2 regions of the Lysinibacillus sp. UBA5994 genome follow, and region 2 is predicted to be linked to the other one. Evidence: predicted binding sites of a transcription regulator. Region 2 holds the regulator's gene; the other holds the start of a gene.

Region 1 (7,395 bases), on a different contig from region 2:
AGATATACTGGTAAATCTGGGCGGATTTCTTTATAACGTTGACGTAGTGTTGTCGAAGGCACATTTCGTGCACCAAGAATGTGACCAGCATCAAATTCTTTTTGCTCACGAACATCGATCAGCTGGGCTTTACGATAGCCTTCTATGAATTGCTCTTGTGTTAGGTTGGTTACGGCTTTTTTGAGTCGTAGTGCATTAATTCCGATATATGCAATTGTGACTACTAAAACGACACCGATTGTGATAAGTATGTCCAAGATTTTCTTACCCCTTTCTATCTTCTCTATTATTATAAAAGATGCGCTAGCGATAGTCCAATGAGTTTGATAAAATTAACTAGGTTGTAGCGAATTCGCTTTTTTCGTTACACAAGCAATCGTTCGCAAGTTGAACTGTAGTATAATATTCGTTAAAGTTGACCCACAGGTGGGGCCTGATGGATCATTTTATATTTGTAGGAGATGAGCATATGACAACTTGGTATTTTTTAAATTCAGGGAAATGTAGTCCTTCTTTTAATATGGCACTAGATGAAGCCTTACTTGATTGGCATAGTGAGGGGTTAATTCCACCAGTAATTCGTTTCTACGAGTGGGAGCCTGCGACATTATCCATTGGTTATTTTCAACAAGCTAAGAGAGATATTAATTTAGATGCTGTGCGTGAACAAGGCTTAGGTTTTGTACGTCGACCAACTGGTGGACGAGCTGTCCTACATGAACATGAGCTAACTTATAGTGTCATTGTGACGGAAAGCTATCCGAATATGCCAGAATCTGTGACAGAGGCATATCGTGTGTTAAGTGAGGGAATTTTGCAAGGTTTCCATAACCTAGGTATGGATGCCTATTTTAGTGTACCTGATACAGAGGAGAAAAGAGCGGACCTGAAGAGTCCAAAAAGTGCTGTTTGCTTTGATGCACCAAGTTGGTATGAACTTGTCGTAGAAGGGAAAAAAATAGCTGGAAGTGCTCAAACACGTCAAAAGGGTGTCATTTTACAGCATGGCGCCATTTTATTAGATTTGGATCAAGAGAAATTATTATCCGTATTTAATTTCTCCAGTGAAGAAGCGAAGAATCGTATGCGTAGAAAGCTACCAGAAAAGGCTGTTGCCATCAACAGTCTTGTAAAAGAGCCAGTGACAGTTGAACAATGTGTGACAGCTTTTAGAGATGGCTTTGCAAAATCGTTGCAAATTGAATTAAAACCATTTACACTTTCTGAGGAGCAATTAGAATATGTGCAAGCTTTAGAAGAAAAAAAATATGCTTCAGATGAGTGGAACTTTAAAAAGTAAAAAATGGTATGAAAAAAATATTTTTTAACGTTCAATCCTAGTCATAACAAGTAGTTCTGAATCTATTAAAAAAAGCAAGAGTTGAATTAAAAAACTATATATAGTATCTTTTTTAAAGACATATACACAATATGTAGTGTTTAACGACACAAGATATTGTGTATTTATTTTGTAATGAAGAAAACAAGGGAGGCTAAACGATGGTACTCACAAATCATCAACCCGAAGTAAACAATCAATTTGAACAGTTAAACAAAGATATTGAACAATTCCCGCAGGTACACCCCGTAACATCTGATATGCATATTACACACAAAGGTGTATCAAGACTTGTCATGATCGATCGCTATTCGTTTAAAGACACAGAAAAGAAAACATTGAAAGCCGGCGACTTTGTTGTATTAACGGTAAAAGCTGATCCGAAATTTCCTGCACGTGGTTTAGGGACAATTCAAAAATTGGATATGTCTACAAAAACAGCAGAGATTTTGATTGAAGAGGATTATCGTAGCGCATTAGACGATCCGCAAGAGCAAGAAACGGGTGTGATTACGCGTTCAATTGACGTGTTAGAAAAGCCTCTTGAGATATTTTATGAACAAATTGCAAAACGAAATGCAACGGGCCTTGCCGCTGTTGAAAAAACACCAGAAAAACGTCAAGAATGGTTTGAAAAATTTTATGAGCAATTAGTATCCTTGAAATTCATTCCAGCTGGACGAGTGATTTATGGAGCTGGTTCTGAAACAGATGTAACTTTCTTTAACTGTTACGTGATGCCATTTGTCGCTGACTCTCGTGAAGGTATCAGTGATCACCGTAAGCAAGTAATGGAGATTATGAGCCGTGGTGGCGGTGTAGGAACAAATGGTTCAACATTACGTCCACGCAACACATTAGCTCGTGGTGTAAACGGTAAATCATCTGGTTCTGTTTCCTGGTTAGATGATATTGCTAAATTGACACATCTTGTGGAGCAAGGTGGATCACGTCGTGGCGCACAAATGATTATGCTAGCAGATTGGCATCCAGATATTGTGGAGTTTATTATTTCCAAAATGCAAAATCCACGTATTCTGCGTTACCTGATCGAAAATACAACGGATGAAACAATCATCCGTCTAGCCAAAGAAAAATTAAACTTCAAGCCACTTTCTATGCAAGAAGAAGCGATGTATCAAGGCATCGTGAATTATAAAAACATTGAAGGCTTAGGTGGATTTGATACAGCTATCATTCGTGAGGCTGAAAATAAATTACGTGATGGTGGCACGTACACTGTTCATAACCCAGAGTTTTTAACAGGTGCCAACATTTCTGTGACATTAACAAAAGAATTTATGGAAGCAGTTGAAAAAGATGCTGACTTCGAGCTTCGTTTCCCAGCTGTTGAAGAATATACAAAGGAAGAAATGAGCGTTTACAACACGAAATGGCATGAAGTTGGTGATGTTCGTGAATGGGAGAAAATGGGCTATAAAGTCCGCACATACCGTACAATTAAAGCGAAAGAGTTATGGAATTTAATTAATGTATGTGCAACATACTCGGCAGAGCCAGGTATTTTCTTCATTGACAACGCCAATGACATGACAAATGCAAAGGCATACGGTCAAAGTGTTGTAGCGACGAACCCATGTGGTGAGCAACCACTTGCACCATATTCTGTGTGTAACTTAGCTGCTGTGAATTTAGCACAGTTTGCGAATAAAGAAAATCAATCAGTTGATTACGAAGCACTACGTGAAACAGTTCGTGTTGGTGTTCGTATGCAGGATAATGTGATTGATGCGACACCTTACTTCTTAGAAGAAAACCGTGTACAAGCTCTTGGTGAACGTCGTGTCGGATTAGGTGTTATGGGCTTAGCCGATTTGCTGATTTACTGTGAAAAAGAATACGGTTCAGAAGCAGGTAATGCGTTAGTCGATGAAATCTTTAAAACAATCGCTGAAACTGCGTATGAGGCGTCTACAGAGCTTGCGAAGGAGCGTGGTAGCTTCCCATTCTTAGTAGGTGCTACAGACGAAGAAACAGCTCGTTTACGTAAAGCCTTTACAGAGACAGGCTTTATGCAAAAAATGCCTGCTCATATCAAAGAGCAAATTTTAGCGACTGGTATCCGTAACTCACATTTATTAACGGTTGCACCAACAGGGTCAACAGGAACAATGGTAGGGGTAGCAACAGGTCTTGAGCCATACTTCTCCTTCACGTACTATCGTTCTGGTCGTCTAGGTAAATTCATTGAAGTAAAAGCTGAAATTGTCCAAGAATATTTGAACCGTCATCCAGAAGTAAATGAGCAAGAGCTTCCAGAATGGTTCGTTACAGCAATGGAGCTAAAACCAGAAGCGCATGCGGATGTGCAATGTATTATTCAAAAATGGATCGATTCATCTATTTCTAAAACTGTAAACGCACCAAAAGGCTATACAGTACAGCAAGTTGAAAAAGTGTACGAGCGACTATATAAAGGTGGCGCTAAAGGTGGTACGGTCTATGTTGACGGTAGCCGTGATTCACAAGTACTTACACTAAAAGCAGAAGAAAATGATATGGATCAACTTTCATTTGAAGAGGAATTGGTTGAAGAACATACAAAACGTCCAGTCGTATTAGTAGATACGATTCAAGCGTTAGAGTCAACAACTGTTATTGGCTCAGACGTTGGGAATACATGCCCAGTATGCCGTAAAGGCACAGTCGAAGAAATGGGCGGCTGTAATACATGTACAAACTGTGGCGCACAGTTGAAATGCGGCCTGTAATTAATATTTTAAATTAATTTGTTGTGGCTTTGAAATAAAGTTGCAATCATAATGGCAATGAAATACCTCTTTAGATATTTTATCTAAAGGGGTATTTTTCATGTCTAACACAAACAGAACATCTAAAATTATAATTGGCTGTATAACAAGAAGAATTTTTTGAGGTGCAAATTACTTCAATTAGGAGACTCTTGTTGAGTTGGAGGGGAATGTTAGTACAATAAAAAGAAGTGTTGTTAGATACATTAAATAAACTAAATGAAATGATTTTGTGCAGCAATTCATTCAAGCCAGGGTTGGCACTATCAACATCATTGGTGATAACATTCAAGCAAAATAAGATTTTCCTAAGCATGTCTGTAAAGCAACGTGTGCAGACAATGCGGCCATGGAGAACTTCTTTGGCTAAATGTATTACAGAGAAGAATTGATCTCCTACGAAGCGTTTAAGAAGAAAATAGAAAAGTATATCGATTACTATAATAATGATCGAATTAAACAAAAATTGGCCGGCATGAGTTCAGTAAAATACCGAACTTATGCCAGCCAATTAGCTGCATAAATAAAACTCTAACTTTAAGGGGTCACTACCAATACAAGCGATCTAACATTTTTCTTTTTTGTCTCAGCCTCTTGTATTTGGCTTTTTCTATTCTGAAAGCTGTTCTTTTCCAACTGTATCTTTTATATAAGAGTGAGAGTTTGCGGCTTCTTCAATTTCCTTGAATGCCCAATGTGTTGCTTTGACATCTGGGAAGCTTGGTTTTGTCACACCGTTTAATGGACCACGTTCAAACATGCGGTTCATCATTACGACTACTTGTGCACGTGTTAAAGCAACATTTGGTGCAAAGCTTCCATTCTCAAGGCCATTGATGAGGCCTGCAGTACGGTTTGCTTCAATAATCCACTGTGCCCAATGGCCTTCAGTATCCTTGAACGTAATTGCCACACCTTCTTCAACATAAAGCTGTTTATAGTTGGCTACGACTGCCGCCATTTCAGCACGTGTGATGTTGGCATTTGTATGGAAGTTACCATTGTTATCACCATTCATAATGCCCTGTTCTTTTACAAAGGCAATTGCTCCTGCAGCACTATGGTTTTTGGCTACATCTTTAAACGGTGCTTTCTTTAATGCTTGTCCTTCTGTATAGCCTAAAATACGAGCCATCATGATCGCTACTTGTGCGCGTGTAACATTCTTATCAGGACCAAATGTGCCGTTTGGGAATCCTTTAATATAAGCTTCATGCTCGCTTACCTCTGGCTTTTCAAATTGAATAATGGTAAACGTACTGAACTTATCTACAGTGAAGCGTAGACCAAGCTCACCCTTTGCCATTGTGACGACTTCAGGAAAGACCACTTTTTTCTCACCATCTGAGTGTTCAATAAAGACGGCTAGTTGCTCTAAGAATCTTTGACGTGCTACTGCTTCTGTTGGTACCTTTACATCTCTTAGTGGTAGTGTTACTTGTACTGGACGACTTGGCATATTCGTTTCTATTGTCATTGGACGAGCTACCACACCCCAATCGTTACTTTGTAGTGTCTCTCGGACAACTTTTTCTACTTTAGCGCGTTCTTCAATCGCTTGACGCTCGCTTTCTTTCTTTACTGGTACTAAACGGAAGTAGAAGTTATCGTCAAGGCCTTCCATTGAGCTTTGTGGAATTGCAATATGACCATTTACTGTTGAAATTTCTAGTGATAAACCATTGTCACGTAATGTTTGTAGAGATTGCTTTGGTATTTCTACTGTTACTTTATCCACTTCATCATTCACATCAGGAATGACGATACGTGCAATGTTATTGCCAATTTGTTTTGCTTTTTCTACAGTTTCTAATGCTTGCGATGGTGTGAAGTTGACGAAGTCAGTCATTTCACCATTGGCATGTTTAGTGCGTTCAATTTCCACTGTTGTTTTTTCAAGTGGATGGTTACCATCAATTTCTAATGCTACTTGGATTTTCGTTGTTGTCGAGCTTGGATTAGTTGTTGCAGGGATAGAATTTGGCGTCCATGTATCACCATTGCTACTTGATTTTTGAACCGTAAAATTAATTTTATATGTTTTTGTTGTAAATCCATCTTCTGCTGTGACAACAATTGTTGTTGTACCTGGTAAACTTGTTGCATTCGTCACGACTGCACTCGCTTTATCCTTATCTGCGACAGTCGGAATTACCTTAGGAACCATAGTAGTGTATGACGGTAATTCGACATTGTATATTTCTTTTTGAGATTCGAACTCTGCTACAGTTGAGGCGTTAACAGTTAGATTACTTAATGTTGCATTATTGCTTAAAGTTGGTGTTAAATTTTTAACCGTAAAATTAATTCTATATGTTTTTGTTGTAAACCCATCTTCTGCTGTGACAACAATTGTTGTTGTGCCTGGTAAACTTGTTGCATTTGTCACAACAGCATTCGCTTTATCCTTATCTGCAACAGTCGCCATTACACCTGGAACCGTAGTAGTACCTGCTGGTAATTCTACGTTGTATATTTCCCTTTCAGATTCAAACTCTGCTACAGTTGAAGCATTAACTGTTAAGTCTCTTAATGTTGCATTATTGCTTACAGTTGGTGTTGAATTATTTTCAACATCCTCTAAAGTCTGTTCAATATTGCTATCTAAACTATAAAAATACTCAACTGTTTTAGCTTCACCAGGTTTCATGTTACCAACAGCAAAAGTTAAACCAATCCATGAATCATAAGTTGTTTCAGCTACTTTACCGTCATCATTAAATGCAGTTGGATCAAATGGATTGGAACTATTAATGGATGCGCGTGATTTTGAATCTGTAGACATCAAAATCAATGCATTTCCAGTAATAGGACCCTTCGATAATACAACAGATTTAGCATCATTCGGATAGTTAAATGGAACCGAATTGATAGTATCAAATATAAGATTCTTATCCGCATCAATATCAGGATCTACAGAACGCATATAACGTACATCTAAAAGTTCTCTATCTGTCATATTCGTCATTTTAACTGTAGCTTTAAAGAATTTATCATTTGCTTTAAATGAAACAGTTTGTTCTATTTTTAATGCACCATCAGACGTTACCCCACTCGTTTTTGCTACTAAATTATCTTCTGTCGATAAATCTTCATTAGTGCTCATTAGAATCTCCATAGATCCTAAAGCATTTGCATTTAAAAATACTTTTGTGCTATCATCACTTTCTTTATAACCAACATAAAATCCTTCGTATGGGCTTCCTGGTAAGAAATAATCGCCACTGTTCATTGCTTCCCCACTATCAAACCCATCAGAATCCACTGTAAATCCTAAATTTTGAC
Region 2 (7,395 bases):
AGCTTTTGCAGTATGGTCATTACAGCCGAAACTGGAAGCCTTATTAAAGGAAAATGAACAATTCGATCTTTATAAAAACCTAGAGCTACCATTGGCAGGAATTTTAGGTGAAATGGAAAGCGAAGGGATTACGGTTAACCGCGCTACGTTAGAGAAAATGGGGCAAGAGCTTAATGATAAACTTGTAGTAATTGAGCAAGAAATTTATGCAGAAGCTGGAGAAACCTTTAATATTAATTCACCAAAACAATTAGGTGTGATTCTATTCGATAAGCTAGGGCTACCTGTGATTAAAAAGACTAAGACAGGCTATTCAACTGCTGCAGATGTCCTAGAAAAATTACAGTCAGAGCATGCTATCATCGAACATATTCTGTTGTATCGCCAACTTGGAAAATTACAATCCACATATATTGAAGGCTTACTAAAGGAGATTCATGTATCAGATAGTAAAGTGCATACGCGCTTCCAGCAAGCTTTAACTGCAACAGGGCGTTTAAGCTCAACAGATCCGAATTTACAAAACATCCCAATTCGTTTGGAGGAGGGCCGCAAAATTCGTCAAGCCTTTGTACCTTCAAAAGAGGATTGGATATTATTTTCTGCTGACTATTCGCAAATTGAATTACGCGTTCTTGCACATATGTCAGAAGATAAAAACCTTGTTGAGGCTTTCCGTGAAGGAATGGACGTTCATACACGTACAGCTATGGATGTATTTCATGTGTCAGAAGATGAGGTTGATAGTAATATGCGTCGCGCAGCGAAAGCTGTTAACTTTGGAATAGTCTACGGTATTAGTGATTATGGTCTATCACAAAACTTAGATATTACACGTAAGGAAGCGGCTAATTTTATTGAAAAGTATTTCGCAAGTTTCCCTGGTGTAAAACAGTACATGGATGACATTGTACAAAATGCGAAATTTAATGGTTATGTGACAACGATATTAAATAGACGCCGTTATTTACCGGATATAACAAGCTCAAACTTTAATTTAAGAAGCTTTGCTGAGCGTACGGCGATGAATACGCCAATTCAAGGTAGTGCAGCTGATATCATTAAAAAGGCAATGATTGATATGGATGCTCGATTGAAAAAAGAAAAGATGCAGGCAAAACTGCTACTTCAAGTGCACGATGAGCTAATCTTTGAGGCACCAAAGGAAGAGATTGCCTTACTCGAAAAAATTGTACCTGAAGTCATGGAAAACGCTATTGAGCTTGCTGTACCGCTTAAAGTAGATTTTAACCATGGCTCAACTTGGTACGAGGCAAAATAAGGAGGGATTCAAATGCCTGAATTACCAGAGGTAGAGGGTGTCGTCCAGGCATTGAAGCCAACAGTTGAAGGACGTACCATTCAACAGGTTCAGCTTTCTGAACGAGTACATTTCTCTTTTAGTGAGGGTAAACAATGTATTGTCAAACAAGCAGCGCCTGATGCATTTGAAAGTACTTTGTCCCAGATGACCATTACCAAAATTGAACGAAGAGCAAAATATATTTTCTTTCATTTGCTGAAGGATGATGTTCCATATGTTCTTGTTAGTCACTTAGGGATGACAGGTGCTTGGTTTGTTGTGAATTCACCCGAAGAAATCAATGAGGCGAAATTTCAAAAGCATATCCATGCGACATTTGAAATGGCAGATGGGGGATACTTGATTTATTCAGATATTCGTCGATTCGGTGAACTTCGTTTTCTGACAAAAATTGAAGATCATGCACCATTGACAAAAATGGCACCAGAGCCATTTGATGAGCATGCATGTGATTTTTTTATAACAAAATCTAAGCTACCGAAATATGAAAATAAAGCCGTAAAAGAAGTAATTATGGATGGGCAAGTCATTTCGGGCTGTGGCAATATTTATGCAACAGAGGCATTGTTTGCTCAGAAAATTCACCCTGCACGCAAAATGAGCCGCATTAGTGAAAAGCGGAAGCGAGCATTATTTGAGGAGATTGTTGCTGTCCTACGTCAAAGCATTGAAGCGGGTGGTTCAACTATTTCTGATTATCGGAATATTAATGGGGAAGCAGGGAGTATGCAGAATCGATTAAAAATGTATGGGAAAAAGGTATGTCCAGCATGTGAAACGGCAACAAGTCAAATGACAATTGGAGGGCGTACCTCTGTCTATTGCCCAAATTGTCAACATTAAAGGGGATTTAGCAATGATTATCGGACTAACAGGAAGTATTGCAAGTGGAAAAAGTACAGTAGCTAAAATGATGAGCGAACTGGGTTTACCGATTGTTGATGCAGATGTTGTAGCACGAGATGTCGTAGAACCAGGAACTGAAACATTAGCATTGATTGCTGAAAGCTTCGGACAAGCTATCTTGCTTGAGGACGGCAATTTAAATCGAACTTTGCTGGGAGATATCATATTTCATGAGCCTGCCAAACGCAAAACGTTAAATGATATCATGCATCCAGCAATCAGAAAAGAAATGTTACGTCAGCGTGATGCTTATTTAGAAGCAGGACATGAACATGTTGTGATGGACATTCCTTTGTTATTTGAGAGTAAGCTTCAACATTTTGTGGAACGTATCATTGTGGTATCGGTCAGTGAAGAAGTTCAGCTTCGACGTTTAATGGAACGTAATAATTTATCTAAAGAAGATGCATTGGCACGTATGCACTCTCAACTGCCGATGTCTGTCAAAGAAAAGGGTGCACATGCGGTCATTTATAATAATGAAAATATAGAAAGTACAGAAGAACAATTAAAAAAAATCCTGCATTATTGGGGTGTTATTTCATGAGTTCTTTTATAAATGCGTAGCAAGCCGACCTTGCTACGCATTTTTTTATGGGGAAACGCCATAATAAAGAATAATTTTTCAGAAAATAAGAACTTTTATATTCTCAATATATAATGTTCATCTTTTTTAAAATTGTGTTATACTAATCACCATAAAGTATATAATTAATTAATCTGAGTATGTACTCACAGGAGGATATTATAAATGACAGTATCAATTGCTATTAATGGTTTCGGACGTATCGGACGTATGGTTTTCCGCCAGGCTATCGTACAACAAGATTTAAACATCGTTGCAATTAACGCTAGCTATCCTGCAGAAACGTTAGCACATTTGATTAAGTATGACACAAATCACGGAACATTTGAAGGTACGGTAGAACCAGCAGGCGATGCTTTAGTTGTAAATGGTAAACGAGTTCAAATTATTAGTGAACGTGATCCTTTAAAATTACCTTGGTCTACAATGGGTGTAGATATCGTTATTGAAGCTACAGGAAAATTTAATGAGCGTGATAAAGCAGCGATGCACTTAGCAGCTGGCGCGAAAAAAGTAATTTTAACAGCACCAGGTAAAAACGAGGATGTCACAATTGTTTTAGGTGTAAATGATGACAAATTGGATATTGCGAAACATGATGTTATTTCAAATGCTTCTTGTACAACAAACTGCTTAGCGCCAGTAGCAAAAGTATTGAATGACACATTTGGTATTGAGAATGGTTTAATGACAACAGTTCATGCTTATACAAATGACCAAAAGAACTTAGACAATCCGCATAAAGATTTACGTCGTGCACGTGGATGCGCCCAATCCATTATCCCAACATCTACAGGTGCAGCGAAAGCCTTAAAATTAGTGTTACCTGAATTAGAGGGTAAAATTCATGGTATGGCACTTCGTGTTCCAACACCAAACGTATCTTTAGTTGACCTTGTAGTAGATTTAAATACAGATGTAACAGTTGATGCAGTTAATGCAGCATTTGTAAAAGCGGCAACAGAAGGTCCAATGAAGGGTATCCTTAATTTCTCTGTTGAGCCATTAGTATCTTCTGATTACAATACAACAACTTATTCTTCAACAGTTGATGGACTTTCTACAATGGTGTTAGGCAACCGCAAAGTAAAAGTACTTGCTTGGTATGATAACGAGTGGGGCTACTCTGCACGCGTTGTTGACCTTGTGAAAAAAGTGGCAAATGCTTTGGAAACTGTAAACGCGTAATAATTTCTATAGATAGCACATTGAAATCGAAAAGGTTTCAATGTGCTCTTTTTTTACAGAAACTTTTCTTGTACTTCAGGTGCTTTAGATTTATCATGAGCCCACAAACGTGAATGCACTTTTCTTACATGTAGGAAATTTGTTATAATAGATATATTAAATTGTTGTAAACCAGGAGAGTAATTATATGAGATGTCCATCTTGCCAATTTAACGGAACGCGTGTTGTGGATTCGAGGCCAGTAGATGATAATAAAGAAATTCGTAGACGTCGTGAATGTGAGTCATGTGGCTTCCGTTTTACAACGTTTGAAAAAATTGAAGAGACACCATTAGTCGTTGTGAAAAAGGAAGGTTCACGAGAAGAGTTTAGCCGTGAGAAGGTACTTCGTGGGCTTATTCGTGCTTGTGAAAAACGCCCAGTGGCACTTGATGTGCTGGAGGAACTTGTTCTGTCCATTGAAAAAGATCTTCGTCGTATTGGAAATTCGGAAGTACGCTCAGAAGATGTTGGCGAAATGGTCATGGACCGCTTAGCCAAAATTGATGAGGTTGCCTATGTGCGTTTTGCGTCGGTCTACCGTCAGTTTAAAGATATCAATGTCTTTATTGAAGAAATAAAGGACATTATTCAACGTCAAACGGAGAAGAAATCATAGCAAACAGAGAGGATGAATGACGTTGATTCATTTATATAAGGAATTGCAGCCTGGCGATCCTTTTGACATTCGTCTACCTCATGCATTTTCTACACAAGAGCGTCAATTAGTTACATTATTTTATCAACCATTAACGGGATCAGAGCCAGTTAGCCTCTATTTAACATTATGGGCAGAAGCAGAGCAAATGCCAAAGCAGCAAATGACACATTATTATTTAATGAATGTGCTAGGGCTACCAATTGGTAAAGTGTTTGAGGCTCGTATTGCTTTAGAAGCTATTGGTTTGCTGCGTACATGGAAAAAAGAAAATGCTGGTGAGCGGAGTTTTTTATATGAGCTACAGCGCCCATTAGATGCAGATAGCTTTATGAAAGACCCGCTGCTGTCGATGTTTTTGTTTAGTAAAATTGGAGAGCAGGCTTATCGCAACTTACGTCAGCGCTTTATGTCACCTGTAAAGGACTCGGCGTTTAAGGATGTATCTCGTGCTTTTATTGATGTCTATAAGCCTGTTCATGCCAATATCCCATCAGATTTACAAGTGGATACGAGTCATAAGGATAAACAACAAAAAGTATATCCTTTTTATTTGGAGCAATTCGATTTTGATTTATTGCAAGCAGGTTTGTCTGAGCAATTGGTACCTTCCAATTTGTTGACATTTGAAGTGCGTGAAGCTATAGCCAAGTTGGCATTTTTATATCATTTAACAGCCCTTGATATGCAAAAAGTAGTCATACTTGCTTTAGATGATGATTTAGGAATTTCTCAGGAACGTTTACGAAAGGCTGCTGCTGATTTTTATAAATTAACCGTATCCAAGGAGCCGCCAAAACTTGCCCGTGTCACCGATCCTCTACCAGTAGCAGAAGCGGGACAAAAAACGAAGGATCAGGAACTTCAACACTATTTAGAAACAACGGCACCTGTCCAAGTTTTAAGAGATATAAATAATGGTAAAGAACCATTACAAACCTCAGTCCAACTTGCAGAAAATTTAATCGTTCAACATGGCATGCCAATTGGAGTGGTTAATGCATTGTTAGAATACGTTATGCTAACAACAGATATGAAGCTCCCTAAAAAATATGTGGAAACGATTGCTGATCATTGGGTACGAAAAAATGTCCAGACCGCTAAGGAAGCAATGGAACTTGCACGTCAAGAGCATGATAAATATACAGCTTGGAAAAACAAGCCGCAAACGTCCAATAAAACGAGTCAACAGACAAAAGGACGTTCAAGATATCAACGTGAAGAAAAAGTGCCTGAATGGTTCTATAAACGAAATGACAATCAAGAGGAATCTACCTCTAGTACTATAGATTTTGAAAAAGAGCGACAAAAAATATTAGAGATGCTAGGAAAAAGCGAATAGTAAAGAAGGTGAGCAGTAATCGAACCTATAAATGGACCACTAAAGCGAGCAATTAATGTACCCTCGTTCCAAGAACGCTATGAAGCCATGCGACGTGAAATTTTAGAGCACCCGCATGTGCAGGAATTTTTAGCGCAGCATGCAGATGAATTAAACTATGACAATGTTGAGCGAAATTTACCTAAACTGCATGAGTTTATTAGTCAATCTACTGAGTGCTGTGGGTGTGATAATACCGAACATTGTACAAACTATTTAAAAGGATTCATCCCGACATTAAGGGTTGTTCGGAATTCTATTGAAATGGACTATGTGCGCTGTGAGCAAAAGATTAGGGAAGAAGAACGCCGAGATGTTGCGAATATGATTGCAAGTATGCATATGCCAAAAGATGTGCTACAAGCAACAATTCATGATTTAAGTATTGATGATGAATCACGTGTGGCGATTGCACAAAAAGCAGCTCAATTTGTTAAAATAACAAAAGAAACTGGTCAATTACCTGCAAAAGGTTTTTACCTATATGGTAAATTTGGTGTAGGGAAATCCTTTGTACTTGGTGCATTGGCCAATGAATTAGCATCTATTAAAATCCGCTCTGTGGTAGTTTTCGTTCCAGAATTTTTACGAGAAATGAAAAATGCCATTGGCGATAATACATTGAATGAGAAAATAGATTATATTAAAAAGGCTCCTGTCTTAATGCTAGATGATTTAGGTGCGGAGACAATGACTGCCTGGACACGTGATGAAATATTGGGGACTATTTTCCATTATCGGATGGCAGAGCAATTGCCAACTTTTATTACGTCTAATTTTAACTATGAAGAATTAGAGCATCACTTAGCTCAGTCACAAAAAGGTGATATTGAGGTTGTTAAAGCGGGACGAATTATGGAGCGAATTAAAGCCCTAACAGTGCCGATCGAAATGCGAGGCAAAAATCGTCGGATGTAACATTGATAGTTGCATTTTTCGACAATCGAGCGTATACTGACTCATATACTTAATATCAATATGCATTGATGAGGACATGAATTTTGTGTATCAGCTTTTAGAGAGGGAAGTCATCGGCTGAAAACTTCCTAGTATGGGCACATTATTTACTACCTACTGAGCAGCGAAAGGGATAATCTTTCGCCGGTCCCTAGCCCGTTAGCTAGCCTTGAGCTTCGTCTGACTTTATGTAAGTCGGAAGGAAGAAGGGTGGAACCACGAGCATACGCTTCGTCCCTTTTGTGAGGGATGGAGCTTTTTTTATTTTTCTTAGATTTCATTGAAATAGTGGTGGATCCGCTCATATAGGGGATAAGTCGCTCGCGAAAGTGGTAAATTCGCTCATAGAGAGTAAG

What was found. Region 2 encodes NrdR, which represses ribonucleotide reductase genes. Its sites were predicted from a motif close to AACACNATATATNGTGTT; they were not measured.
Region 1: the regulator NrdR is predicted to act here: its motif matches at 1,424-1,441, upstream of B3D98_RS16495 (vitamin B12-dependent ribonucleotide reductase).

What each region holds. Positions count from the first base shown of each region.
Region 1 covers NZ_DJAU01000056.1:43,158-50,552, forward strand. Annotated here, with positions in the region: gene B3D98_RS16485 (rhodanese-like domain-containing protein) at 1-257, opposite strand, end outside; gene B3D98_RS16490 (lipoate--protein ligase family protein) at 521-1,300, shown strand; gene B3D98_RS16495 (vitamin B12-dependent ribonucleotide reductase) at 1,501-4,071, shown strand; gene B3D98_RS21685 (IS3 family transposase) at 4,481-4,633, shown strand; gene B3D98_RS16500 (S-layer homology domain-containing protein) at 4,721-7,395, opposite strand, start outside.
Region 2 covers NZ_DJAU01000059.1:2,224-9,618, reverse strand. Annotated here, with positions in the region: gene polA (DNA polymerase I) at 1-1,282, shown strand, start outside; gene mutM (bifunctional DNA-formamidopyrimidine glycosylase/DNA-(apurinic or apyrimidinic site) lyase) at 1,295-2,167, shown strand; gene coaE (dephospho-CoA kinase) at 2,181-2,777, shown strand; gene B3D98_RS20515 (glyceraldehyde-3-phosphate dehydrogenase) at 2,982-4,004, shown strand; gene nrdR (transcriptional regulator NrdR) at 4,192-4,662, shown strand; gene B3D98_RS20505 (replication initiation and membrane attachment family protein) at 4,679-6,043, shown strand; gene dnaI (primosomal protein DnaI) at 6,071-7,000, shown strand.